2 regions of the Streptomyces sp. NPDC127098 genome follow, and region 2 is predicted to be linked to the other one. Evidence: riboswitches for the same ligand, from Rfam matches in the RefSeq annotation. Region 2 holds a riboswitch; the other holds the start of a gene.
The links. A riboswitch is a leader RNA that binds a small molecule or an ion and turns the genes downstream of it on or off. The one in region 2 is predicted to bind thiamine pyrophosphate.
Positions count from the first base shown of each region.

Region 1: linked by a shared signal. The riboswitch ahead of thiC (phosphomethylpyrimidine synthase ThiC) and the one ahead of ACFWI8_RS28865 (thiamine ABC transporter substrate binding subunit) in region 2 are both predicted to bind thiamine pyrophosphate.

Region 1 covers NZ_JBHXFJ010000006.1:151,907-156,891, reverse strand. The annotation lists gene ACFWI8_RS06790 (MFS transporter) at 1-82, opposite strand, end outside; gene ACFWI8_RS06785 (LysR family transcriptional regulator) at 211-1,149, shown strand; gene ACFWI8_RS06780 (hypothetical protein) at 1,165-1,437, opposite strand; gene ACFWI8_RS06775 (TIGR03086 family metal-binding protein) at 1,497-2,111, shown strand; gene thiC (phosphomethylpyrimidine synthase ThiC) at 2,159-3,799, opposite strand; TPP riboswitch at 3,792-3,902, opposite strand; gene ACFWI8_RS06765 (YibE/F family protein) at 3,997-4,985, shown strand, end outside.
Region 2 covers NZ_JBHXFJ010000061.1:17,302-22,286, forward strand. The annotation lists gene ACFWI8_RS28855 (ABC transporter ATP-binding protein) at 1-293, opposite strand, end outside; gene ACFWI8_RS28860 (ABC transporter permease) at 302-1,945, opposite strand; gene ACFWI8_RS28865 (thiamine ABC transporter substrate binding subunit) at 2,007-3,119, opposite strand; TPP riboswitch at 3,174-3,279, opposite strand; gene rlmN (23S rRNA (adenine(2503)-C(2))-methyltransferase RlmN) at 3,320-4,426, opposite strand; gene ACFWI8_RS28875 (phosphatidate cytidylyltransferase) at 4,501-4,985, opposite strand, start outside.

The sequences.
Region 1 (4,985 bases), on a different contig from region 2:
AACCGCTGATGGGTGTGAGCAGGCCCACCGGCAGCATCTCGGAGGTGACCACGGTGAAGGTGCCGGCCGCCACGGTCAGCACGGCGGGCCAGCCGCCGTTCAGGGATCCACGTGCCATGGCTTCAGCCAAGCCGGGGGCAGGGAGGGGGAACAACCGCGGAGTTCTCATGCTTCCATGAGGTGGGCTCATCGATCGGCGGCCTGGTCCGCGTGCGGAACGCGCCGGGCGAAAGGGCGACGGAGGGCACGGTGGAGATCCGCGAGCTGGAGTGCTTCCTGATCCTCGCGGAGGAGTTGCACTTCGGACGGACCGGCGAGCGGCTGTACGTCTCCCAGGGCCGGGTCAGCCAGCTGATCCGCTCCCTGGAACAGCGCGTCGGCGGCCGCCTGGTGGACCGCACCAGTCGGCGGGTGCGGCTCACCCCGCTGGGGCGGGACTTCCGCGACGACCTCCGCCCGGCCTACGCCGCGCTGCGCGACGCCGTCGAGAACGCCCGGGCGGCGGCCCGTGGGGTGAGCGGGCCGCTGCGCATCGGGTTCCAGGGCGTCGTGGGGTACGGGTTCATGGACGTGGTCGGGGAGTTCGAGGACCGATACCCAGGCTGCGTCACCCGGATCACCGAGCTGCCGCTCTCCGACCCCTTCGGGCCGCTGTACCGCGAGCAGGTGGACGTCGCCGTGGTGTTGTTGCCGGTCGAGGAACCGACGCTCGTGCTCGGGCCGGTCTTCTCCCGCCAGCCGTACTTCGTGGCGGCCTCCCGCCGGCATCCCTTCGCCACCCGGACCGTCCTGGACGCCGAGGAACTGGCCACGACACCGCTCGTCGGGGTGGCCGCCCCGGCGCCGGACTACTGGCGCGAGGCGCAGGCACCCACCCACACCCCGTCCGGCGCGCCGGTGCCGCGGGGCCCGACGGTCGGCACCCTCCAGGAGGGTCTGTCGCTGGTGGCGGCCAACCGGGGCGTGATGCTGCTGTGCCGCCCCACCTCCGAGTACCACCACCGCCAGGATGTGGCGTACGTCCCGGTGACCGGTCTCCCCGACTCCGCGCTCGGCCTCGTCTGGCGCGGCGACCGCGAGAACGCCCGGGTGCGGGCCTTCGCCGCGGCGGTGGCCGACGCGCTGGCCCGGGACCCGGGCATCGGGTAGCGCGCTCCGGTGCCGTCAGGCGGTGGCGAAGGGGTCGCCGGCCACCCCGGCGAGCCGGATCAGCCCGGGCCCGTCGCCCCACTGCTCGGGCACGAGCGCCCACAGGGTGTATGTCACGCCGTGCTCGGCGGCGTGCCGCGTCGCCCACGCCAGCACCTCGTCGACGTCGGCGTCCGACACCTCGTACTCGTCCGCGACGTTGACCGCCCGGTCCCAGAAGTAGACCCGGTAGCGCGGGTGGTCCAGCTCCCAGGTGGTGTCCCTCGGGTCGACGCCTCGTATCCGCATGGCGCCAGTCTAGGAGCGGGGCGGCGATGAGTTTCCCCTTCCGCCGAGGTCTTTCGTGCATGACCAACGACGACCTTCCCCTTGATCTCGGTCCGGCGGCCGCCGGGGTGGCCGGCCTGCTCGACGGCGTCGACCAGGAGCGGTTCGGCGCCCGGACGCCGTGTCCCGACTACCGGGTCGAGGACCTGCTGCGGCACCTGCTCGGGCTGACGCTGGCCTTCCGGGCCGCCGCCCGCAAGGAGTTCGGCCCGCTGACGGACCTGAGCCCGACCGACACCGCGCAGCCGGCGCCCTCCCTCGACGGCGACTGGCGCGGCCGGCTGCGGCGGCAGCTCGACGAACTGGCGGCGGCCTGGCGGGAGCCGGCCGCCTGGGAGGGCGAGACCAGGGCCGGCGGCGTCAGCCTGCCGGCCGAGGTCATGGGCCGGGTGGCGCTCAACGAACTCCTCATCCACGGCTGGGACCTGGCCCGCGCCACCGGCCAGCCCTACGAAGCGGACGACGTCACCGCGGGGGCCTCGATCGCGCTGCTCTCCCAGGGGACCGACCCGGCCGCCCGCGAGGGCACCGGCTTCGCCCCACCGGTTCCGATCGCGGACGACGCCCCACCCCTGGCCCGCGCCGTGGCCCTCAGCGGCCGACAGCCCTCCTGGGCGCCGGAGCCGCTCGCCTGACCGCCCCCGGCCCGGCGAGGAGGGGCCGGGCCCGGGGGCTCACGTGGTCAGTCGGTCAGGGGCAGGTAGACGCGGTTGCCGGCGTCGGCGAATTCCTGGGATTTGGCGGCCATGCCGGCCTCGATCTCCTCGCCGGTGAGGGTGAGGCGGTCGCCGTAGTCCTTCCTGATGTCCTGGCTGATCCGCATCGAGCAGAACTTCGGGCCGCACATGGAGCAGAAGTGCGCCGTCTTGGCCGGTTCGGCCGGGAGGGTCTCGTCGTGGAAGGAGCGGGCCGTGTCGGGGTCGAGGGCCAGGTTGAACTGGTCCTCCCAGCGGAACTCGAAGCGGGCGTCGGAGAGCGCGTCGTCCCAGACCTGGGCGCCCGGGTGGCCCTTGGCCAGGTCTGCGGCGTGGGCGGCGATCTTGTAGGTGATGACGCCGGTCTTGACGTCGTCGCGGTTGGGGAGGCCGAGGTGTTCCTTCGGCGTGACGTAGCAGAGCATGGCCGTGCCCCACCAGGCGATCATCGCGGCGCCGATGCCCGAGGTGATGTGGTCGTAGGCGGGCGCGATGTCGGTGGTGAGGGGGCCGAGGGTGTAGAAGGGGGCGCCGTCGCAGATCTCCTGTTGGAGGTCGATGTTCTCCTTGATCTTGTGCATGGGGACGTGGCCCGGGCCCTCGATCATGGTCTGGACGTCGTGTTCGCGCGCGATGCGGTTGAGCTCGCCGAGGGTGCGGAGTTCGGCGAACTGCGCCTCGTCGTTGGCGTCCGCGATGGATCCCGGGCGGAGGCCGTCGCCGAGCGAGAAGGTGATGTCGTAGGCGCGCAGGATCTCGCAGAGCTCGGCGAAGTGGGTGTAGAGGAAGCTCTCCCGGTGGTGGGCCAGGCACCAGGCGGCCATGATGGAGCCGCCGCGCGAGACGATGCCGGTCTTGCGGCGCGCGGTCAGCGGCACGTAGCGCAGCAGCACGCCGGCGTGCACGGTCATGTAGTCGACGCCCTGCTCGGCCTGTTCGACCACCGTGTCGCGGTAGATCTCCCAGGTCAGTTCCTCGGCCCTGCCGCCGACCTTCTCCAGCGCCTGGTAGATGGGGACGGTGCCCACCGGGACCGGCGAGTTGCGGAGGATCCACTCGCGGGTGGTGTGGATGTCGCGGCCGGTGGAGAGGTCCATGATGGTGTCGGCGCCCCAGCGGGTGGCCCACGTCATCTTCTCCACCTCCTCGTCGATGGACGAGGTGACGGCGGAGTTGCCGATGTTGGCGTTGACCTTCACCAGGAAGTTCCGGCCGATGATCATCGGTTCGGACTCCGGGTGGTTGACGTTCACCGGCAGCACGGCACGGCCGGCGGCGATCTCGTCGCGGACGAACTCGGGGCTGACGTTCTCCCGGATGGCGACGAACTCCATCTCGGGCGTGATCTCCCCGCGCCTGGCGTACGCGAGTTGTGTGACGGCGCCCGTGCCGTCGGCGCGGCGCTCGTCGATCCACGCGCGCCGCAGCGGCGGGAGGCCGCGGCGGACGTCGGTGGTGACCTCGGGGTCGGTGTAGGGACCCGAGGTGTCGTAGAGCGTGACGGCGTTGCCGTCGGTGAGGTGCACCCTGCGCACCGGGACCCGCAGGTCCGGGCGCGACCCGGTGAGGTATCCCTTGTGTGAACCGATGACGGGCGTGCTGGACGTGCCCGTTTCCTGCTTGGTCATCAGACCCACTCCCTACGCCGGCATTACCCGGTAACAGGTTCGGCGGTCGGCGCAGCGGCAGCGCCCTCTCAGCCCCGTGCTCGGAGCTCCCGCGATGTGTTGCTCGCGTCCCCACGCTAACGGCATGACGCGCGTGCTGAACAGGGGGCCGGTGGTCCGGCGGGCGTGCGTTGGGCTTCTTACGCGATGATCGGCGGGTGACCGAACACCACGAAGGCCACCACGGCCACTCACACCAGCACGGCCCGCCGGCCCCCGTCTCGGCGCACCTGCGCCGGGTCATCGCGGCGGTGCTGATCCCGTTCGCGGCGCTGATGGCGGCCGGCCTGGTGCTGCTGTGGCCGGGTGGGGAGCCGGAGCGCGAGGACCGCACGGGCGTCGGCTTCGACCAGCAGCTCGAACAGGCGCGGGTGACGGAGGTCGTCGAGACGCCCTGCGAGGAACTCGGCGTCCAGCTGGCGTCCGGCATCGAGGGCGAGTGCGCGCAGGCCACGGTGGAGGTGACCTCGGGGCAGGACACCGGGCACACGTTCACCGAGGTGGTGACCCCGGACGCGTCGCAGCAGTTCCACGTGGGGCAGGAGGTGGTGGTCGCCTACGCGCCGGACGCGCCCGAGGAACTGCAGTACAGCGTCTCGGACGTGGACCGGCAGGCGCCGATGCTGTGGCTGGCCGCGATCTTCGCGGTCGTGGTGGTGCTGGTCGGGCGGCTGCGGGGGCTGCTGGCGCTGGTGGGGCTGGTGGTGAGCTTCGCGGTGCTGACGCTGTTCATCCTGCCGGCGATCCTCGGCGGCTCGAACCCGTTGCTGGTGGCGGTGGTCGGGGGCAGCGTGATCATGCTGACCGCCCTGTACCTGTGCCACGGGGTGAACGCCCGCACCTCGGTCGCGGTGCTCGGGACGCTGGTCTCGCTGATACTGATCGGGCTGCTCGGCTCGGTGTTCATCGAGTGGGCGCACCTGAGCGGCAACACCGACGACCAGACGGGTCTGGTGCACAGCCTCTATCCGCGGATCGAGATCCAGGGCCTGCTGCTGGCCGGCATCCTGATCGGCTCGCTCGGGGTGCTCGACGACGTGACCGTCACCCAGACCTCGGCCGTGTGGGAGCTGAAGCGGGCCGACCCGGGGGCGGGTTGGCTGAAGCTCTACCGCTCGGCGATGCGGATCGGCCGGGACCACATCGC
Region 2 (4,985 bases):
AACATCAGCCCAAGGCCCCTGCGGTGCGCCGGCACCCCGGCCTGGTCGCGGCCGGCCAGCCGGACCGTGCCCGCGGCCACCTCGGCCAGCCCTGCGACGGCGCGCAGCAGCGTGGACTTGCCGCTGCCGCTCGGGCCGAGCACGCAGACCGTCTCGTGCTCGGCGACGTCGAGGGTGACGTCGTGCAGCGCGGTGCGGCCGGGGTAGCGGACGGTCACGCCGGCGAGTTCGAGCAGGGGGGTGCCGGGGGCGGCCGTCCGGCCGTCCCGTTCCGCCGCCACGACACGGTCCATCGGGGGCCTCACAGCATCTCGGCGGAGCGGGCGGGGCGCAGCCGCTCCAGGGCCAGCAGGGTCAGCGTGCACACCAGCATCAGCACGGTGCTCAGGGCCATGGCCTGGCCGTAGTTGAGCTCGCCCGGGCGGCTGAGCAACCGGGCCACGGCCACCGGCAGGGTCGGCGCGTCGGCGCGGGCGATGAAGACGGTGGCGCCGAACTCGCCGAGCGAGACGGCAAACGCGAAGCCGGCGGCGACCAGCAGCGCACGCCGCACCAGCGGCAGGTCGACCTCGCGCCAGGCCCGCCACGGCGAGGCGCCGAGCACGGCGGCGGCCTGCCGCAGCCGGTCGTCGACGGCGCGCAGCACGGGCAGCAGCACCCGCACCACGAACGGGGTGCCCACCAGCGCCTGGGCGAGCGGCACGAGCAGCCAGGAGGACCGCAGGTCGAGCGGCGGCTCGTCGAGCGCGATCAGGAAGCCGAAGCCCACGGTGACCGCCGAGGTGCCGAGGGGCAGCATCAGCAGCGCGTCGACACCGCGCAGCAGCCGACCCGCGCGCCGGGTGAGCGCCACGGCGGCGAGCCCGCCGACGACCAGGGCGATCGCGGTGGCCAGGGCCGCGTAGCGCAGCGAGGTACCCACCGCCTCCCAGGGCGCGGCGACGAAGGTGCCGCTCTCGGTGCCCGTCAGCGCCCGGTAGTTGCCGAGTCCGTAGCCGTCCGGGGTGGACAGCGAGCGCTCCACGAGCACCGCGAGCGGCAGCAGGAGTAGCACCGTGATCACCGCCACGACGCCACCGAGCAGCGCCCACTGGGCCCGGCCGCGCGGCCGGCGCGCCGTGGTGGCCGCGTCGCGCAGCGCCAGCGCGCCCTCCCGGCGGCGCGTCAGCCGGCCGTGCGTGGCGAGCAGCGCGGCGACGGCGGCGAACTGGAGCAGGGTGAGCACGGCGGCGGTGGGCAGGTCGAGCAGCTGGGCGGTCTGCCGGTAGATCTCCACCTCCAGCGTGGCGTAGCGGGGCCCGCCGAGGATCTGGACGACGCCGAAGGAGGTGAAGGTGAAGAGGAACACCAGCAGCCCGGCGGCGGCCAGCGAGGGTGTGAGGGCCGGCAGGGTGACGCGCCGCCAGGCGGCGAACCGGCCGGCGCCGAGCACCCGCGCCGCCTCCTCCTGCCGGGGGTCGAGCTGGGCCCAGAGGCCGCCCACCGTGCGGACCACGACGGCGTAGTTGAAGAAGACGTGGGCGAGGAGGATGGCCCAGGCGGTGTTGTCGAGGCGCACGCCCCACAGCTCGTCGAGCAGCCCGCCCCGGCCGAGCAGCGCCAGGAAGGCGGCTCCGGTGACCACGGTCGGCAGCACGAAGGGCACCGCCACCACGGCGTGCAGCAGCCGCCTGCCGGGGAAGTCCAGGCGGGCGAAGACGTAGGCGCCGGGGAGCGCGAGCGCCAGGGTGAGGGCGGTGGAGGCCGCCGCCTGCCAGCAGGTGAACCACAGCACCCCGGCCAGGTCGGGGTCGGTGAGCACCTCGCCGACCACACCGAGCCGCCAGGCGCCCTCCGGGCGCAGTCCGCGCTCCACGATGGCCGCCACCGGGTAGGCGAAGAACAGCGCGAAGAAGGCCAGCGGGGGCGCGAGGAGCGCGAGCCGGACGGCGAGGGCGCGGGTCACCCGGGGAACCTCGTCCTCATCGTCCTCATCAGACTCAACGGACTCAACGGACTCAACGGACTCAACGGACGACCAGCGAGGTCCACTCGTCGACCCAGTCCTCACGGTGCTCGGCGATGGTGGCGGGCTCCACCGACCAGGGCTCCGCCACGGTCGCGCCGTAGCGGGTGAAGACCTCGGGCAGCTCGGTGCCCTCGCGGACCGGGTTGACGAACATCGACATCGGCAGTTCGCGTTGGAAGGCGTCGCTCAGCAGGAAGTCGAGCAGCGCCCGGCCGCCCTCCGGGTTGGCGGCGCCGTCGAGCAGCCCGGCGAACTCGATCTGCCGGAAGCAGGTGCCGGTGGCCACGCCGGTGGGCGCCTCGTCCGGCAGTTCCTCACCGCCGCCGAAGGCGACCTCGGCCGGCGGGCTGCTGGCGTAGGAGACGACGAGCGGCCGGTCGCCCGAGGAGCCGCCGGCGCCAGAGAAGCGCTCGTAGTACGCCTGCTCCCAGCCGTCGACCACCTCGACGCCGTTCTCCGCGAGCCGCTGCCAGTACTCCTGCCAGCCGTCCTCGCCGTAGGCGTCGACGGTGGCCAGCAGGAAGCCGAGCCCGGGCGAGGAGGTGGCGGCGTTCTCCACGACCAGCAGGTCGCGGTAGGCGGGGTCGGTCAGGTCGTCCAGCGTCTCCGGCGGGGTGAGGTCATGCTCGGCGAAGTAGCCGCGGTCGTAGTTGACGCAGACGTCGCCGGTGTCGACCGGGGTGACCCGGTGCTCGCCGGCGTCCAGCTGGAACTCCTCGGGCACCTCGGCGAGCCCCGCGGCCTCGTGGGGGACGAACACGCCCCCGTCCAGGGCGCGGGAGAGCAGCGTGTTGTCGACGCCGAAGAGCACGTCGCCCTGCGGGTTGCCCCGGGAGAGCACGGCCTGGTTGACGACGACGCCCGCGTCGCCGCCGCGCAGCACCTCCACCCGGTACCCCGTCTCCGCGGTGAAGGCGTCCAGCACCTCCTGGGGCACCTCGAAGGAGTCGTGGGTGACCAGGGTGACCTCGTCCCCGCCCGCGCCCTCGGAGTCGCCCGGGCCGGCCGCGTCCTCCGAGCCACCGCAGGCGGTGAGCAGGGTGAGCCCGAGGGCGGTGGCGAGTGTGGCGGCGCGCCGTGTGGTGGCGCGCCCCGGGTGGCTGGGGTGCATGTGCCGCCCTTTCCGGGCCTTCCTGGCCGACTGGAGACAGGCGGGCGCGCACGCACGAGAGGCCTTCCGAACTTCCTACCCAGCATGACCTGGGCGAGGTTCGAGGGTCTGCGGCCGGTGCCGCACTCTCAGCGCTGCGAGCGCTCCCCTGTCGGAATGTGTGATTGTCGGCCGCCCACGATAGCAGCCGCCGGAAGCGACTACCGCTCGGCCGCCGCCAGCTGACCGCAGGCCCCGTCGATCTCCTGCCCCCTGGTGTCCCGCACGGTGACCGGCACCCCGTGGGTCTCGAGCGCCGCCACGAAGGCCCGCTCGTCCTCGGGCCTGGAGGCCGTCCACTTGGAGCCGGGGGTCGGGTTGAGCGGGATCAGGTTGACGTGTGCGCCACGGCCCTTGAGCAGCCGGCCGAGCAGGTCGGCCCGCCACGCCTGGTCGTTGATGTCCCGGATGAGCGCGTACTCGATGGAGACGCGCCGCCCGGAGCGCTCCGTGTACTCCCAGGCCGCGTCCAGCACCTCGCGGACCTTCCAGCGGGTGTTGACCGGCACCAGGGTGTCCCGCAGCTCGTCGTCCGGCGCGTGCAGCGAGACCGCGAGCCGGCAGGAGAGGCCCTCCTCGGCGAACCTGCGCATGGCGGGCACCAGGCCGACGGTGGAGACCGTGATGCCGCGCTGCGAGAGCCCGACGCCGTCGGGACCCGGGTCGGTGAGCCGGCGGATGGCGCCCACCACCCGGCGGTAGTTGGCCAGCGGCTCGCCCATGCCCATGAACACGACGTTGGAGAGCCGGGCCGGGCCGCCCGGCACCTCGCCGTCGCGCAGCGCCCGCATGCCGTCCACGATCTGGTGCACGATCTCGGCGGTGGACAGGTTGCGGTCGAGGCCGGCCTGTCCGGTGGCGCAGAACGGGCAGTTCATCCCGCAGCCGGCCTGTGAGGAGACGCACATGGTGACCCGGTCCGGGTAGCGCATCAGCACCGACTCGACCAGCGTGCCGTCGTGCAGCCGCCACAGCGACTTGCGGGTGGCTCCGTCGTCGCAGCTGACGTGCCGCACCACGGTCATCAGCCGGGGCAGCAGCTCCTGGGCGAGCCGCTCCCGGGCGCCGGCCGGGATGTCCGTCCAGTCGGCGGGGTCGTCCGCGAACCGGCCGAAGTAGTGGCGGGACAACTGCTTGGCGCGGAACGGCTTCTCGCCGAGCGCGACGACCGCCTCGCGCCGCTCGTCGGGGCTGAGGTCGGCGAGGTGCCGCGGGGGCTTGGCGGCCCCGCGCGGCGCGACGAAGGTGAGCTCTCCTGGTACAGGCATGGTCAGGCCAGTGTCGCAGACGCCGACGGCATCCCACGCCGCCGCCCGCCCCGCCGGCCGCCGCCGGGCCGGGCTCAGCCGGCGCCGACGAAGGCGAGCAGCACCAGCCAGACCACCGGGGCGGTGGGCAGCAGCGAGTCGAGCCGGTCCATGATCCCGCCGTGCCCCGGCAGCAGCCGGCCCATGTCCTTGATGCCCAGGTCCCGCTTGATCATCGACTCGCCCAGGTCGCCGAGGGTGGCGCTGACGGCCACCCCGAGCCCGAGCACGAGCCCCTGCCACCAGGCGCCGTCGTCGATCAGGAACTCGGCGCACACCGCGCCCGCGGCCATCGCGAAGAGCACGGCCCCGACCAGGCCCTCCCGAGTCTTGCCCGGGCTGATCCTGGGAGCGAGCTTGGCGCGGCCGAACCGGTAGCCCACGGCGTAGGCGCCGGTGTCGCTGACCACGGTGAGGATCAGGAACGTCAGCACGCGCTGGACGCCATCGTCGGCGGCCAGCATCAGCGCCACGAAGCTGGCCAGGAACGGCACGTAGAACGCGGCGAAGACCGCGGCCG